DNA from 3 places in the Marinomonas sp. 63XJN7_9_ISO-PGPR-S23-217 genome. Region 2 is predicted to be linked to each of the others. Evidence: predicted binding sites of a transcription regulator. Region 2 holds the regulator's gene; each other region holds the start of a gene.
The links. The regulator FliA, encoded in region 2, starts transcription of late flagellar genes. The targets are predictions, from matches to a motif close to CTAAAGTTNNNNNNNNNNCNGCCGATA.
Positions count from the first base shown of each region.

Region 1: the regulator FliA is predicted to act here: its motif matches at 4,429-4,455, upstream of flgM (flagellar biosynthesis anti-sigma factor FlgM).
Region 3: the regulator FliA is predicted to act here: its motif matches at 3,775-3,801, upstream of AC0VYI_RS20180 (flagellin N-terminal helical domain-containing protein).

Region 1 covers NZ_CM149678.1:4,323,524-4,329,553, reverse strand. Annotated here, with positions in the region: gene AC0VYI_RS20290 (OsmC family protein) at 1-70, shown strand, start outside; tRNA gene AC0VYI_RS20285 (tRNA-Arg) at 186-261, opposite strand; gene AC0VYI_RS20280 (APC family permease) at 441-1,862, opposite strand; gene AC0VYI_RS20275 (helix-turn-helix domain-containing protein) at 2,094-3,110, opposite strand; gene AC0VYI_RS20270 (flagella synthesis protein FlgN) at 3,559-4,038, opposite strand; gene flgM (flagellar biosynthesis anti-sigma factor FlgM) at 4,077-4,391, opposite strand; gene flgA (flagellar basal body P-ring formation chaperone FlgA) at 4,509-5,201, opposite strand; gene AC0VYI_RS20255 (chemotaxis protein CheV) at 5,372-6,030, shown strand, end outside.
Region 2 covers NZ_CM149678.1:1,252,562-1,258,591, reverse strand. Annotated here, with positions in the region: gene AC0VYI_RS05805 (protein-glutamate methylesterase/protein-glutamine glutaminase) at 1-277, opposite strand, end outside; gene AC0VYI_RS05800 (chemotaxis protein CheA) at 304-2,697, opposite strand; gene AC0VYI_RS05795 (protein phosphatase CheZ) at 2,710-3,501, opposite strand; gene AC0VYI_RS05790 (chemotaxis response regulator CheY) at 3,511-3,891, opposite strand; gene AC0VYI_RS05785 (RNA polymerase sigma factor FliA) at 3,947-4,687, opposite strand; gene flhF (flagellar biosynthesis protein FlhF) at 4,785-6,030, opposite strand, start outside.
Region 3 covers NZ_CM149678.1:4,304,714-4,310,743, reverse strand. Annotated here, with positions in the region: gene flgL (flagellar hook-associated protein FlgL) at 1-332, shown strand, start outside; gene AC0VYI_RS20190 (HD-GYP domain-containing protein) at 358-1,899, shown strand; gene AC0VYI_RS20185 (flagellin N-terminal helical domain-containing protein) at 2,267-3,157, shown strand; gene AC0VYI_RS20180 (flagellin N-terminal helical domain-containing protein) at 3,858-4,739, shown strand; gene AC0VYI_RS20175 (flagellar protein FlaG) at 4,803-5,222, shown strand; gene fliD (flagellar filament capping protein FliD) at 5,265-6,030, shown strand, end outside.

The sequences.
Region 1 (6,030 bases), 2.4 Mb from region 2:
TGCGTCTTTGATGTTGGAAAAAGGCGGCGTGAAGATTGTGCACAGTTTTGAAGTAATTGAAGCACAATAATATGTATTTATAGAGTGCGATTATCGATTGACAGTGTTGAAAACAAAAAGAGCGGCCATTGGTCGCTCTTTTTGTTTTCAATTTTTACCCTAACGGGGTAGAAAATGAGATAGTTTGGTGTCCCCTGCGAGATTCGAACTCACGTTTAAGACTTAGGAGGTCCTCGTTCTATCCTACTGAACTAAGGGGACATTTTGTATGGGAGTTTATACCTGATTTTTGTCTTGAACTCAAATTTATGAAAGAAAAAACATTGATTTATAAATGTTTTTACCTTTTATAAATCTTTCTATATAGGTAAAAAAAATGGACGCGGCATTTATTAGTAATGACGCGTCCATAAGGGAGGGAACAGCGGTGAGTGAAAACGTTACAGAGTTTCTACCACTTTGGCCATGTTAGCAAATCGTTCTGGGTTTGCTTTATGTAGCCATTTGGCGGTGAAAAAGCCCCCAACAGCAAAGGCGACTACTAAGTACGGTAATACAGAGACCACGGGTGAGTTAGACCCACTTAATACATCAAGGTTGTTGACAACCATATAGAGTGAAATGACCATTCCTATTGCTGCCATCACCGGTGCAATTAAGCGACTCCAAAGAGAAGCTTCTAAAGAACGGTTTCTCATGAAAAATGCAATCACGGCAAGTGAAACGGCACATTGTAGGACTAAGATTGCCATGGCACCAAGAGCAGATGACCATGCAAAAATATTTGCCATTGGGTCAAGGCCGATAGCGACGAACAAAAGTAGACCTCCTATTATTACGACGCCTTGGACGAGGCTGGCAATATAAGGTGTATGGTATTTTTTGTGTAAAATTGAAAACTTAGACCAACATAAGCCGTCACGGCTTAACGAAAATAAGTAACGAGCAAGCGTATTATGAAAGGCCTGAGTCGCGGCAAATAAACTTGTGATCAGCAAAACAGACATTACTTGGCTTGACCAGTTGCCGAGCAATTTATCGGCCATATTATAAATAAACATACCAGGGTCTTTCGCTGCGACGGCACCCACGTTGGCCGCACCTAAATACTGAACAATTGCCCATGCTGTGAAGGCATAAAATATAGTAATAACAGTTACAGCAACGAGAGTGGCGCGAGGAATGGTTTTTTCCGGTGTTTTGCATTCCTCTGAATAAATGGCGGAGGCTTCAAACCCGATAAAAGAACAGATGGCAAAGATGAGTCCGACACCTGCATTGCCTGAAAATATAACAGATGGTGAAAAAGACGAGAATTCCATGGTAATGGGTTGTTTGACGATGGTGAAGTCAACTAATAGTATGATAGCCACTTCAAGAAGCATCAAAATACCTAGGATTCTTCCTCCAATTTCCACTTTGGCAATACCAAGTAAGACCACGATAACCTGATTCGCGACGGCTAATACCCACCAAGGAACGTCAATGCCGAAATTGCTAGATAAGAAAATGCTAGCAAAAAAGCCAAATAGAGAGCTTACAGCAAAAACCATGGATAAGTAGGCTAGCATCGCGATAGAAAATCCCCCTAAGCCAACTGAGGGGCCTAAACCTTTACTTATATATGAGTAGAACGCTCCTGAGTTAACGACGTGACGGCTCATGGCGATAAAACCAAAGCTAAATAGGGTCAATAAGATCCCCGCAACGACGTAAATGCCTGGAATACCGGGACCATTTCCCGCCATAAAAGCGATAGGTAGCGCACCAACAGCCCCCGTCAAAGGTGAAGCTGCAGCAATAACGAAAAAAACGACTGACCAGAGCCCTAGGCTCTCTTTTTTCAATTTAGGATGTTCCATTGCGTGTTCCTATTTTAATTATGATGGATATATTCAGTCTATTTAGTGGCGAGAAAGTGTGTTATCAAAAATCGGCACTTTTTTTTAAGTTTTAATTAAATTATCATAAAATGAGAATTTAATTGGTTGTTTGTGGTGTTTTTTCGCTTTTTTAGCGGTGTAAAATAAGACTCTTATGTGGTATCAAAGTCCATTTTGATGAGTAAGAAATTGCTCAGGGCGAGTTACAAATTAAATGAGAGTATTACCGACGCTGCTTGTTAGACGGCTTCTTTTGGTATGTGATGATTGGCGCGTTTTGTGAGTGAGGCGAAGCGCACTCAATGTTTGTGATGGCAGCTCTCCAAATAGTCGCTTGTAGTCGCAAGTAAATTGAGAAAGATGCCAAAAACCCCATTGCGATGCAATGTTACAAATATTGTCATGGGGGTCATTTAGCATGCTTCGTCTAACGGCATTGAGTCGTATGTTTTTTAAAAAAGTAGCAGGACTTTGACCTGTTACTCTTAAAAAACAGTTCTGTAGTGCCCGACGAGAAGTGTATGTGATCTTGCAAAGTTCATCGACGTTTAGGGGCGTCTCCGGGTGTTCCAAAACAATTTTTCTAGCCTGACACACTATTTGCTGTGCTTTTTGTCGCGAGATGTTTCTTTTTTCAGGACTTTTTTCTTGTGCCTGAAAAAGTAGCATTACCAGCTCTCGTATGTCACTTTTAAATTGCTTAATGGCGGCAGGTTGATTAAACAATAACGAATGTTGGTTCATATTAGAGAGTATCGAATTAAACTCATGCTTGAAACCTTGAACAAGAGTTTTGTTGGTGAGTGCTCCAACTTTAGGGTAGGGGTTGTCTGTTAAGTCAGAGAGAAGTTCCTCGGGCACACTAACGACCAGTAAGCTACAGTTCTCTGGCGTTTGTAGCATCAGCTCTTCTTGAAAACCACACCAAGATACATCATCTTTTTGTATGGGCTTTCCCAGCCAACGGGCCTCACTGTCGAGTTGATTAAATACTGAAAAGCTTAGTGAGTTTTTTCTGGATTCACCATACTGAAAAACGGATCTCGATAGACTTTCTTCGTAAATTTGTATGCCTTCCAGCCAAAGTTCTTTAAGAGAGCCTTCAAACCGGCCTGTCGAAAGTTGTTCATAATTGAGATGGCACTCTCTTAGGATCTGGCTGTGTGCTGTTATTTCATGAATACCTGATTCACTACGAAAGCCGTTAGTAAGATGTTCCGCCACCATAGACATTACCTCTTTTTCATCACTATATTGTGTTGCTGTGTAAACGAAGCAAAATACAGGCCAATGGCTTCTATAAGGGAAGATGATGAGCATGTAAGGAAGTATGTTTTTTGGTCTGACAGACAAGGCTAAACGATGAAGATGAAAGGGAGGTGGATAAACCACTATATTCTAGATAGTTGTTTAATCATTGGTTTTACTGGGGTTTTGAAGTTAAAAAAATAAGATTTTTGTGGTTTTTGAAAAGTGGTTTAGTATTTAAAAGTTACCACGTTCTCATATTTTGAGAAATTTATGTTTGCTTTGATCTGGGTCAATGTTGTTTGTTTTTTGTGCAGGTTTTCCAGCATATGCTTTATAAAAGGGCACTTTCGTTTCTTTTTTACCCATTTTTAGGTGCACTTTATCACATTGTTAAATAGGTGATTTTGTAGGTAGGCTGCAATGTTTAGGCGCGGCCTAAAGTGTGCTTACTGCTGACAGGTTGGGTTGAGCCTCGTGCTGTGTACACTTTATTTTTACTGTTGTGTCCTTGCAATAGCTCGAAAAGGTGTTTGTTACGTTTTTGGAGAGTGTGAAGGATACGGGCGTTAGTTTGGTTTTTTGTTTTACAAGTCGTTAGCAGAGTCTCGCATTCAGAGATCAATAAACGTGTATCATCCATAGAGCTGTCTTGGTTTTTAAGCCAAGTCTTAAAGTCGTCTTCGAGAGGATTGTCTCTGTCCAAAATGTCAAATTTAATCAGAATATTGAGTCGACGTTCGTTCAACATGCTCATTTCATCGAGCAGTGTTCTTTTCTGTTCTGCTATTTGAACGATTTTTTGGTTGTCTAATTGACCAAATGCTGAGCGCTCATTATCCAAAAGCGTTACAAGCTCCGTAAGGATTTCTTTGCTTCTGGTAAAAACCGGTTCGATAGGGATCATAAAACTGACCGAGTTAGACTATAAGAGAGCCTTATAGTCTAGAACAATGAATCCATAGAAGCCATGTTATGAGCAAGCTTCTGGGTATCTATTTTATAATTGCCAGAGGCTAGATCGTTTTTGATACGGTCTACCTTCTCCTGATCAATTTCTGGCATACTATTGATGCGAGACTCCTGATGTTTCAGTGTTTTTGCTGTGCCACTGAGCTTAACCGTATCCGCAGCCATTAAGCTACTAGAGCCAGGGTTCGATGAGGTATCAACAGAGTGTTTGCTCGCATCGTCCTTGGTCGCACGCTCGCTTTTCGTGACGTTGCTTTGATTGGATAACCCTGTAAAGTGTATTGCCATGGGGGTTTACCGCCTTAAATAATTTATCTGTCTCTGTTAACGACCGTTGCCCGTAAAACTTTAGTTAAACTTCGCGTAAATGTCGATATAAAAAAACCAAATCAGACTAAAGAATGCTCAGTAGTTTACAAGAACCTCACTGTCCGTTACAACTTTTGCATATATTATTCTACCTGAACTGGTATTTTTAACTCGTATTTGTTGGCCTTCAACACCATCTTGTAGAGCGATGCCGTTCATTTTAACCACAATGTTGCCGCTCTGGGCTGTGATGAGGATTTGATTGCCTTTTTTTATGAGGGTGGGCTTTTGGGTAACATCATCGGAAATAAAGGTGTTAATGCGTAAGTTTCGGGAGGCAACAAGGCCATAAGGCGGATCTTGGGGGGTATATACTTGGCCTCTTAAATTCGTTAAATCTACATTGCCTATGCCAATGTTTTGCTTGGTAAAAGCTTGCCCTCTATTAATGGGTTCGAGTGTTTTAAAAGCCGGTATTAAAATGCTCTGGGTGACAGGGAGGTAAGACTTCCACATCGGATTGTTACAACTAATAGAGTAGGTGGTGCGTTTTGAAGCGCTGGGGCGCTGATTTTTTATTTGGATGTGTTTGTCTTTGCAAGTTGGCAGGTAACTAAGCGAGATTTTATTGTTAAGGGTAATGGACACCGACGCATCAGGGTAAATACCTGATAAGCGAGGAATCTCAACATTATTGATGTAGTTTTGGACTTGGTCTTCTATTGACGAAGCAAACGTGGTGCTGGCCTGAAGGCAAAAGAAGGCTAGCAGTAGCCTTGTTAGTCGCATGGTTTACTCTCTTAGTTACTAGTGGGGACATTCCCAGCTAGCGCATTTAGTACATTGAGTTACTATAAGGTATTAGTAAAATAGCAAAAATCACTCTATCATTGACAATATATTTTAATATTAATTAGTTTCAGTGAATACTGAATTTACGAATACACATAGGAGGCTTTATGGCCAGTGTTCTCGATAGCGTTAATCAGCGTACCCAACTTGTTGGGGAGAACCGCCTGGAATTGCTGCTCTTTCGCTTAAATGGCAAGCAAATATATGGCATTAACGTGTTTAAAGTGAAAGAAGTATTGCAGTGTCCTAAGCTAACTTCCATGCCTCACAGTAGTCCTGTTGTGCGAGGTGTGGCTCATATTCGTGGCGGAACCATTCCCATTTTAGATTTGGGGCTTGCGACAGGCGCCAGTCCGATTGAAAACATTGCCCAATGTTTTGTCATCATTACTGAATATAACCGTCGTATTCAAGGGTTCTTGGTGCGTGGCGTTGAACGTATTGTCAATATGAACTGGAGCGATATTCAGCCACCGCCAAAAGGCTTGTCCAACGACAACTACCTAACGGCAGTTTGCCAAGTCGACAAAGAAATGGTTGAAATTATTGATGTAGAGCAGATTTTGTCTGAAGTGGCGCCAACTCGTCAGGATATTTCGGATGGTATCATCAATGTGGGCATCCAAAATAGTGCTAAGCAGCATCATATTTTGATTGTGGATGACTCCTCTGTTGCCCGTAAGCAGATTAAGCGCTGTATGGAGCAAGTGGGTTTTGCGACAACGGTTTTGAATGATGGTCGTGAAGCCCTTAATTATCTGCAAGG
Region 2 (6,030 bases):
GGGTAACTTTGGCTCCTTCATGCGTCAAAGATGAAAACATTAATACAGGCGTTGGTTTGAGCTTCATAATATTAGCAACAGCGGAAATGCCATCTAAAACAGGCATTTCGTAATCCATTGTTACTACATCAGGCGACAAAGACTGTACTTTATCAACCGCTTCCTTGCCATTATTAGCTGTTCCAACAACGACTAATCTTGGATCTGCTTCGAAAATTTCTACTAAACGACGTCGGAAAAAACCGGAGTCATCTACAACCAGTACCTTTACCGGCATACCGCCACTCCCAAATCGAAATCTACCTACCTAGAGGCGTAACTCTTTAACATGCTAGGTACATCAAGAATTAATGCGATACGGCCATCACCAGTAATCGTCGCACCAGCCATGCCAGCGGTTCCTTGTAACATTCGGCCCAAAGGCTTAATCACCACCTCTTCTTGGCCAACCAACTGATCTACTACAAAGCCAACTTCATTAATACCCACTTGGACCACAACCACATGCGCTTCTTTTGGTGTTGTTTCACGCGTTCCGCCTTTTATCAACCAACTTTTAAGATGGAAGATGGGAAGTGTTTTGCCGCGAATAACGACCACTTGTTGACCATCTACAATGTTGGTTTTTTGTAGATTCAAGTGGAATATTTCATTCACGCTAACCAGCGGGAAAGCAAACGATTGATCTGCCAAAGTCACCATCAAGGTCGGCATAATCGCCAAAGTCAATGGTACCTTGATAATAAAACGCGATCCTTGCCCTAAAACGGATTTAATCTGTAGCGTGCCGTTTAGCTGGGAGATTTTCGTTTTCACAACGTCCATTCCCACACCACGACCCGATACATCTGTAATCTCAACCTTAGTTGAAAAGCCTGGGGCAAATATTAAATTAAATGCTTCTTCGTCTGATAATCTTTCAGCAGCGTCCGCATCCATCAAGCCTTTTTCTACGGCTTTTTTACGTAGCACATCAGGATCCATACCCGCACCATCGTCATCGATGGATAGTAGAATATGGTCGCCTTCCTGCTCAGCCGACAAAATAACATGGCCGACTCGCGGCTTACCTTTAGCTTCTCGAACATCAGGTGCTTCAACACCATGGTCAACAGAGTTTCTCACTAAGTGAACAAGTGGATCTGCGAGCGCTTCTACTAAGTTTTTATCTAGATCCGTTTCTTCCCCACGAAGTTCAAGATTCACCTCTTTCTTCAGGTTTCGAGCCAAATCACGCACCACACGAGGAAACTTACCGAATACCTTTTTAATAGGCTGCATTCGGGTCTTCATCACGGCGTTTTGCAAATCCCCCGTGACTACATCTAGGTTAGAAACCGCCTTACCCATGGACTCGTCTTCACTTTGCAAACCAAGACGAACCAGACGATTTCGTACTAAAACAAGCTCACCCACCATATTCATGATGTCATCAAGCCGTTTAGTATCCACTCGTACCGTTGCTTCTTGTGTTACTGGTACACCTGCAACTTTGTCTTTTGCCTGATGTGATGGCTGACTGTCTTCTGACTTAGGTACTCTTGGAGCTGGCTTAGGTTCCACTTTTGGCTCCACCTTTTTAGGTGCAGCTTTCGGTTTCGCTGTCTCTTCTTTCTTTGTACTAGCCGTATCAGTATTACCTTTAGGAGCACCCTTCTTACCATGAAGACTGTCTAGTAAGGATTCAAATTCATCTTCTGTGATCAAATCGGAATCAGCTGCGGAGGCACCTGACTCACTGGCAGCCTTCTTATCTTCTGAAGGCTTACTGCTGTCTTTTGCCTTAGCTTCTGTTTCCTTAGTCGTTTCCTGAACTTGATCAGAACTATCTAGGCCAGGTGCACTGCCCCCGTGCAATTGATCGAGTAGCTTTTCAAACTCGTCTTCTGTAATTTCATCTGATTCAGCAGACGATTCTTCTGATACATTTTCAGAAGCGTCACTGCTTTTGGCTTCCTTAGAACTATCAAGGCCAGGTGCTCCATTACCATGTAGCTTATCAAGCAGCTGATCAAACTCATCCTCGGTGATTTCATCAGAAGCATTATCTGAATTCACCTCAGCTTTAGTGGTTCCGCTGTCTGCTTTTTCTCCAGGAGTATCCTCACCACCTAGAGCATTAAGCAAAGATTCAAATTCATCGTCGGTAATATCAACAGGCTCTTCTGACTCATTCGCATCGGATGAGTCATCGATTAGCTCTTCTTCAACAACTTCGTCTTCCTCAATCGCCATGCTTTCATCAGACGAATCATCTTCTGGTTCCTCATCGGCATCAACACTACCTCCGGCTAACTCTTCAGCAGTGGGCGGTTTTGCATAGACACTAAGAGCCTGAATCAAATCAGGATCAGCACGCTCGGGCTCATTACCGGAGCGAACGGCTTCAAACATCTCATTGATTGCATCAAGAGCCTGTAGTACCACGTCCATTAAATCAGAGTTAATAGTACGCTGGCCATTACGCAAGATATCGAACACGTTTTCCGCATAATGACAACAATCGACCAATGCTGTTAACTGTAAAAACCCCGCCCCGCCTTTAACGGTATGGAAGCCCCTAAAGATAGCATTCAACAATTGCTTATCGTCCGGGTTTTGCTCTAGATCTACTAATTGTTCGGAAAGCTGTTCCAGGATCTCTCCAGCTTCTACCAAAAAATCCTGTAAAATTTCTTCATCGACCTCGAAACTCATCCTCAGCTCCCTTTAGAAACCAAGACTTGATAGCAAGTCGTCTACTTCGTCTTGACTATTCAGTACTTCTGGGTTGTTTTGTTTATTAATAGCTGGACCATGACCACGCGTGTCATCATGCTCGGCTTCGCTCTTGTCATGCTCCATTCCGGAGATACTATCAACTCGTCCTGCAACAGCAACGAGATGTACAAGACGTTCTTCTACATCTCGAATTAGATCATTCACTCTCGTAATTACTTGGCCAGTTAAGTCTTGATAACCTTGCTCTAAAAGAATTGTGTTAAGATTGGAATGCAAGGTCGTCGCACTGTCATCCGCATACTTTAAAAACACATCAATACGTTTGTATAATTCACGGAACTCTTGAGGCGATAAATCACGTTGAATTAAACGATTCCAGTCTTTTCGTAACTCTCTCGCTTGATTTTGCAGCTCACTCGCCACAGGAACACTTCCATCCACCATATCCATGGTCTTATTGGCCGCCGAACTTGTTAATTCAATAACATATTTCAAACGATCAGAGGCATCTGTAATTTTGGTATTACCTGATCCAGCATGCTCTTCACCAACCACCAAGTCCATTGAATCAACTTGAAAATCGCGAATTGCGTCATGGAGACTTCTTGTTAGCGTCCCGACTTCTTTATAGAAACTATTATGTCGAGCCTCGCTAAGCTCTTGAATAACCTTTATCGCACTACTAAAGTCACCGACTTCAATGTGATTCAAAAGATCAACAGCACCATCCTTCACTAGGGATTCAAAATCCCCCAAGCCTGATCCAAGTTTCTTTGACATCAAAAGCCCCTATTTAGCAGCATCTATTCGTTCGAATATTTTCTCAATCTTTTCCTTGAGTGCGACGGCAGTAAAAGGCTTAACAACATAACCGTTCACCCCGGCTTGAGCCGCAGCAATAATCTGATCACGTTTGGCTTCCGCTGTTACCATCAATACAGGAATACTTTTGAGTTTATCATCAGCCCTAACCGCTCGAAGCAATTCAATTCCAGTCATACCTGGCATGTTCCAGTCGGTTACTAGGAAGTCAATTGTCCCTGCTTGAAGAATCGGTAATGCCGTCGTTCCATCATCCGCTTCAACTGTATTGGTAAATCCCAAATCCCGTAACAAGTTTTTGATGATACGTCTCATTGTCGAGAAATCATCAACAATCAGGATCTTCATGTTTTTATCCAATGCAACCTCCACAACCCAAAGGTAGTATTTCACAATTCATAATTTAATCTCGCCAATCACTTAATCGAGCTCTTAATCTAAGAGCAGCCTGACTATGAATTTGACTGACTCTCGATTCACTAACACCTAGAACAGCGCCAATTTCTTTTAAATTCAATTCGTCATTATAATATAAAGATAAGACAAGTTTTTCTCTTTCTGGTAATTGATCAATTTCATTTGCTAATTGATCTTGAAACCCACTTTCCTCAGCCAATAAGTAAGGAGTGCCACTTGCTTCATCACTGAATGTATCCAGTACACCACCATCATCTGACTCCAACATTTCTTCATAGCTAAAAAGCTGTGTTGTCATCGATGAATGGATGATATCGTGATATTCCTCAATACTGATATTCATATGGGCTGCTACTTCCATATCGGAAACATCACGCCCAGCTTTAGCCTCCAGTTCTTTAATCGCGGCACTTACGGCTCGTCCATTGCGCCTTACCGAACGTGGAGCCCAGTCAGTTTTACGAATTTCATCCATGATAGAGCCACGAATCCGAATACCAGCATAGGTTTCAAAACTGGCCCCCTTATCAGACTCAAAACGTTTATAGGCCTCTATTAGCCCCATCATTCCGGCTTGTGTCAGATCATTTACATCCACAGTATTGGGTAAACGCGCTAACAAGTGATAAGCGATTTTTTTTACTAAATAGCCGTATTGCTCGACAATGGCATCAATCGATAATGTCGCTTTTCTAGTATAGGTGTCGTATCCGTTTTTGGTCTGCATAAAGATAAATCAGCAACCTTTTACTATTTGAGTCTGATGCACAGAATAACTGTACTACATAGTTCCATATCGCGCTCATCCAAATAACATAATTTTACTAACTACCATATCTTAGTGACCCATAGATCTGGCTGTAGTGCTCGGCGGTATAAACAGCTCGGCTGATTAAGTTATGCGCACGAGCAGGTTCTATGTCATCAGGAATTCTTTGTCCATCGGCGATGTAAACAACAGGTAAGCCCTCTTCGATAACCACGCTAATGGCTTCACCAAGAGACGCTGATTCGTCTAATTTACTTAATACACACCCGTCTAGCTGAACTTGAGAATACACATCAACGACAGACTTAAGCACCTGTCTTTGACTAGTACAAGGTAAAACTAACAATTTTTTCAAACTGGAACGCGCTCTTTTGATCATTAGCAATTGCCGCTCGAGGTTAGAATCTCTTGGATTCATACCTGCAGTGTCCACTAAAACTAAAGAATAATGAGCGTATTTAGCAAGTACTTCATTTAAATCAGAGTATTCATTCACCACTTCTACAGGAATATTTAAAATCCGGCCAAAGGTGCGTAACTGCTCATGAGCAGCAATCCGGTAAGTATCGGTTGTCACTAAGACTATGCTGTCTGAACCATATTTCAAAACATGCTGGGCCGCAATTTTACCAATGGAGGTTGTTTTTCCTACCCCTGTCGGCCCCATAAAAGCAATGCACCCTTTTAGCTCTGCCGAATTTGAACGCACTGGAATATAATCCGCAAGATGAGCAAGCAAACGATTCCAATCGTCCTCCCGACCTTTTAGGTCAATATCATCCAGCAAACGAGAGGTCACCAAATCAGACAAACCTAAACGCTTTAATTTTTCTCGGGCTTTCGCTTCAACTGAATTTTCTTTGGGCTGCGTTGCTGACTGCTGACGCTGTTGCTCCAACATTTCTTTGACACGGTGCAACTCCTGCTCCATGGCATGGAGCTGGTTATCGCTCCCTTTGTTCTGTTTTAGAGAGAGCGCCTCTTCCAACATCGGTTCGTCTTCATCATTTTCAATAGGTGGCATATCAAATGATGGGGATGATGCTCGGGGGCTATTAGTATCGGTTGGAGTTTGTTGCTTTGCCCTTTCTATACGTTCAAAATACTCAGCTGACGGGTCTTGATAAGCCTCTTTTCGTCGCTCTTTAGAGGGCCTATATGTTGATGTTGAAGGCTTTTTTTGCACCATACTAGAAGGCAAAGAGCAATCATAGTCCAACGCAATGACGATCTCTATCTCACCAGTAGGGAGGCGTTGATTCGATAAAATAACCGCATCAGGGCCCACAGCGTCACGGACT
Region 3 (6,030 bases), 2.4 Mb from region 2:
TGTTGCGCAATACAATAAAGGTGATGAAAGATCCTAATGCCTCGAGTGAAGAGCGCGATATCGCTTTGAAAAATGGTCAAGTCAGTATTGTTAATACGCAGACATCGGTAGGTCGCGTGCGTTCAATGGTGGGGGCTAGGCTCAATAGTATGACAGAACGAGGTGATTTTTCCACAGCGAACCAGATGGCCAATACCATGGCCCAGGAGCGGGTGGCAGGACTGGATATGGGCAAAGCGGCAACCGAATTGTCTATGTCCGAAACGGCCTTGAATGCCTCACAGAAATTATTCACTAGGATAGATAATCTATCTTTATTCAATAAGATTTGATTTATAGCTTGGAAGGTAGCGAGAGATGTCAGCGTTTCAAGTCGAGTCATGCTTTGGTATTGATTTGAATTCGGGGTTCTTTAATCTTGATGAAATTATCAGCCAATTTGGCATTAAGAATGATGTCCTTAATCATAAGCATATCCGTAGCCTAGTTCGAACGCGAGGGAAAAAAAGTCGTATTGTTAGTGTGGCCATGCGTCAAGTGACTTTTGATCTAGTGAAGCCTGCGTTAGAGACCAACTTTCTCCCCTATGACCCTTCTTTTACCTTTGAAAAGCTACTGAACACAAAACGAGAGCGCCTATATGACGCACAAGAGCGATTTCTGTTGCTGTGCTACTCCATGACTCAAGGAAAAACGGTTAAAAGTTTAAAAAAGCTAAATGCCTCATTAACCACCAAAGATTGGCGTGATAAAGCGAATAAAGGTCAAAGTCTGTTTAAATACTTTCGTCAAGAGCTTGATGATAATACTCGAGAGTATATTCTCGCGTATAAGGCGCAAAAAAGAGACAAAGAAAAACAAGTTGAAAAAGAGGCGGACGAGTCTCAGGCTAATGCATCGATTTCTTTGCCTTTACGACGTCAGGCTAAGACTGGTTTCGTGGAGAAAAAACTGGCACCGACTTCATTTAATGATGAGGTTATTAAAGCACTAAAACTGTTCGAAGATGGTTACCTTTTACTCAGGGAGCAGACCGATATCGTTAAAACGGGCTCCCCATTAGACATGGATAAACTAAGGGCGTTTTGTCAGCGCTTGATGCAATCTCATACGCGTAATTCCTTTGCTCTGCTTGCTATTCGTCATATAAAAGATGCTTCTACGTATCTGGAGCAGCATGCAATGGGGGCGGCAGTATTGGGTATTCATTTTGCCAAAGCCTTGGCATTGTCTGAGCCCTACATCGAAGCCATTGCTTTGGGTGGCCTGCTTTTTGATTTTGGGCGTTTTCGTTTGCCTATGGCCATTAGTCATAAAGCAGGGAAAATGACGGAAGCCGAATTTGATTTGTTTCGAAAGCACATTACATTTGGCGAGCAAATGTTTAAGCAGAGTGACGGTATCCCCAAAGTGGCATATCAAATGTTGATCGATCACCACGAAAGAGTAGATGGTGCAGGGTATCCCCATGGTAAGCAGGATCAAGAAATCTCTGTGTATGGGAAAATAGCTGGTATTATCGATGCCTATGATGCCTTAACCTCAGAGCAAGTTCACAAACAGTCCATGGGGCCACTAAGAGCGCGTCGGCAATTAGTAAAAGAGGCTGGATTGGCATTTGATAAATCCCTCTTAGGGGTTTTTCTGAAAAGCATTGGAAGAATTCCGGTGGGGTCTTGCATCGTGCTGTCGAATGGTCGTGTCGGGTTTGTGTTGACCTTAAGTGCTTCTTTGGAGCCCGCTTTAGTTCGTCAAGTATATAGCCTGACTCATAAGAGCTTTATTACAGTATCGGATATTGATCTGAGTAAGCCAGGCTACTCTCAGGAGAGTACTAAAATTGTCAAAGACATTTCCCCTCAGTCTTTGGGAATCCAGTTTATTAATTACCTTTCTTAACACATCCTCCTCTAGCAAGTGCCCTTAATGTGTCGTATCACGACAGTCTGTTTTTGTCATGAGTATTTTTGCTAATGACGGATTATTTGTAGTAGATTACAAATAAGACTAGAGTGCTTACTTTTTGTACACGGTTGTGCGCATTCTACTGACTTCCTTGTCTTTACTGCCTTTAGTGTAAAGGGCTTGGAGAAAAAATAGAAAAAATAGAAAAAAAGGTTAAAGATTGAAAATAGAGTGTCGATAAAGGGTATATGGAGTTTGATAACACAATTCAAACGAGCATTTGGTAGATCGCTGTATATGTGGATGCCAAGTTGATTTTACAGCGTTATCTCTCTTTTTTTATTATTTAGGAGAAAGCAAAATGGCTTTATATGTAAACACAAATACTTCTTCTTTAAATGCTCAGAACCAGTTAATGAAGTCGGGTAAAGCATTGGATACTGCTTACCAGCGTCTATCTTCTGGTTACCGTATTAACAGTGCTGCCGATGATGCTGCGGGCTTACAGATCAGTGACCGTTTGACGTCTCAGGTGAATGGCCTGAACCAGTCAGTACGAAATGCGAATGATGGTATTTCTGTTGCTCAAACGGCTGAAGGTGCGTTGAACGAAACAACCAACATGCTGCAGCGTATGCGTACTCTATCCATTCAATCTGCCAACGGTTCAAACTCGGCTGAAGATCGTGTCGCAATGCAACAGGAAATGGGGCAGCTTTCTAAAGAGATTAACCGTGTTGCCAGTACGACGACCTTTGGTGGACGTAACCTGCTTAATGGTACTTACGCTGGCGTCTTTCAGGTTGGTGCTGACTCTAACCAAACCATTAGTTTTACGCTGGAATCTGGTGGTAATGCGAATTCCATTGATTATTCAGGAAATGGTGGTTTTACCATGTCTGGGTTATCTAGTGGTGCAGCAACACCTCAGGTCTCTAAAGATACCGCATCAATTACCACTATGAGTAATGCGCAAAGTATGATCAAGGTTATTGATACTATGATTTCGGCAGTAGACTCTAAGCGTGCTGAGTTGGGTGCGGTACAAAACCGATTTTCCTCTACTGTGAATAACTTGAGCAATATTACTGAAAACGTAACAGCTGCACGTGCACGTATTAAAGATACTGACTTCGCAAAAGAAACGGCTGCTTTGACCAGTGCTCAAATCCTTCAGCAAGCTAGTAGCAGTATTCTTTCTCAGGCTAATCAACGTCCTCAAGCGGCGTTGTCCCTATTGGGTGGTCGTTAATTAGCATTAAATAGCGAGTAAAAAGTAGTACCTATGTGCTGCTTTTTCTTCTATTAAATTTATTTCAAGCGGCTTCTATTCTCTTGGGAAAAGCGGCTTTTAGCCAGATGAAAGTGCTTCATCTGGCTTTTTTGTGCCTAAAATTTGTGTTTTCAGGAGGTTTGTATTTGATAACGAGTGATTGAGTGGGGCTAATTAAGATGCTTTCAGCGTTTTTGTGTCTGGCGTGTTCGGCGGATATTTTTCTGTCGGCTTGACGGTGTCCGGTCTTTATAACATCTGTTTGCTGTCAGCCAGATGAGTTTTTCGCTCGTCTTTACTTTGTCGTGCCTGTTATTTCGATTTATAGAGATGTGTCTGCCTATCGATGTTGGACGTATTGGCAACATGCGATTATTGCTCCTTTTCGTTTAAGAAAGGGGAGTTGAAGACGGACTTTCCGTTGAGCTTTTTTGTAATGCTAGCGATCTTGTTACTGCTTAAAATTTACATTATTTAGACGGTTTTATTAATAAGGGAGTAAATACAAAGTTTATCTATATCAATCAGTTGGGAATATTTTTGCCTATTAGGGTGAAGGGTTTTGCCTGTATGAGGTAAATAAATGCCATGAAATAGTAAAGTTATTGATGTTCTCGTCGATATTAAGGACGAGTACTGCTTTTTTGCAGGAATTGTCGAAAACTTTAGGAGGCTATTTATGGCTCTTTATGTAAACACGAATATTTCATCTCTGAATGCTCAACGTCAGTTGATGAAATCAGGCAGCACGCTAGATGTTGCTTTCCAGCGTTTGTCTTCGGGGAAGCGTATTAATTCGGCAGCAGATGATGCCGCAGGTTTACAAGTTTCTAACCGTTTAAGCGCTCAAGTTAATGGTTTGAACCAGTCTGTGCGAAACGCGAATGATGGTATTTCTGTCGCGCAAACAGCAGAAGGGGCATTGGATGAAACGACTAATATGCTCCAGCGTATACGTACTTTGTCATTGCAAGCCTCTAACGGTTCAAATACCGATGAAGATAGGAAAGCCATTCAACAAGAGGTGGGACAGCTATCAAAGGAGATTAACCGGGTCGCATCAGACACTACATTCGGTGGAAGAAGCTTATTAGATGGCACTTACGATGGTGTCTTTCAGGTAGGTGCTGATTCCAATCAAACGATCAGTTTTAATATGAAGAATGCTGGTGCCACTGGGTCTATTGACTTTGCTGGGAATGGTGGCTTTACTATGTCAGGTCTGTCAAGTCAGGCCTCTTCCCAAGTTAGCATCACTACGGCATCGGTTACGTCCATGACGAATGCGCAAAGTATGGTTTCCGTCATTGATACGATGATTTCTGCAGTGGATTCTAAGCGTGCGGAATTGGGTGCAATACAGAACCGTTTCTCGTCAACGGTTAATAACCTAAGCAACATCACTGAGAATGTGACCGCTGCGCGTGCCCGTATTGAAGATACGGATTTCGCGAAGGAAACCGCAGCGTTAACAAGTGCACAGATTTTGCAACAGGCTAGTTCGTCTATCTTATCTCAAGCAAATCAGCGCCCGCAAACAGCGCTGTCTCTATTGAGATAATTTCACATTATAGAAAGCTGAGGGGCTACCTCAGCTTTCTATGTGTTATGAGAGGTTCAGACTATGTCGATCAGTTCAAGTGATATTTCTAAACATACGTTAAGTTCATTACCGATAAGGCCCGAACAGCGTAATTCTGATAATTTTCATGTACGGAATCAGTCAGAGGCTAAAGTTGTCCAGACTTTGTCCGATACCAATAAAACAAATAAAGAAGATTCGAAAGAACAAACCTTTTCAGACAAGATAGAGCCAAATCAAGTAAAACAAATGAACACTAAGATGGCTCAGTTGAATTTTCATCTATCGTTTGAAATGAGCAAAGACAGTAATGAAAAAATCGTCAAGGTGATCGACCAAACCACGGGGGATGTTGTTCGTCAAATTCCTTCGGAAGAGTTTATAAAAATGTCGAAGCGGATTGATGATATTATTAGTCAGCTACGTGACATCAAAGGTACCATTGTCAACAGCAAAGTATGATTTGATATATTTAGTAATTTGTAATGCATCAGGAGAGTGGATATGCCAGTTGGCTCATTGGGTATGGGATCGGGTCTAGATTTAGACTCTCTCGTCAAAAAAATGGTGAGTGCTCAAAAAGACCCAAAGGTGAAACTGTATCAGGATCAAATCCACAGATATGATGCTAAATTATCTGCTCTTGGAACGGTCGGTGCATCGATAGACAAATTCAAATCATCAGTGGAAAAACTGAATAATAGAGAGAGTTTTGAAGGGCGTAATACACAGATAGATCAGCCTGAAGACAAAAAAGTATTGGATGTCACCGCTGGCCCGACAGCCTCAAACTCTTCTTATGAAATCAGTGTGAATCAAACGGCGAAAGGCAGCCGAGTCATTTCTAAACCCAATATATTTCATTCAGAGAGCGATGTGGTTACAGCCCGTGGTGGAAAGTTAACCTTTAGTGCTGGTAAAGACTCATTCTCAGTGGATGTGGATCCAGGGACTACTCTAGCTCAGTTAAGAAAGAAAATTGATAACGCTAAAGATAATTTTGGTGTCTCTGCCAACATCATTGATGACGGAAAAGGTCATTTATTTTTTACCGTTACGTCAGATAAAGAAGGCGATAATAACTCTATCAGTATTACCAATACTAAGGCACCGCTTGGCAAACTACCGATTTCAGATACGCTAACAAAAGATGGTAAAGACACCTTAGAAAAACCTCCTGTTAATTCGGATGGTTTGTCATTGGACAGTGTGTCTACCTCAGGTTTATCCGCTGGCATGGTCATGCTGCAAGGGGATCAAGCCCGAGATG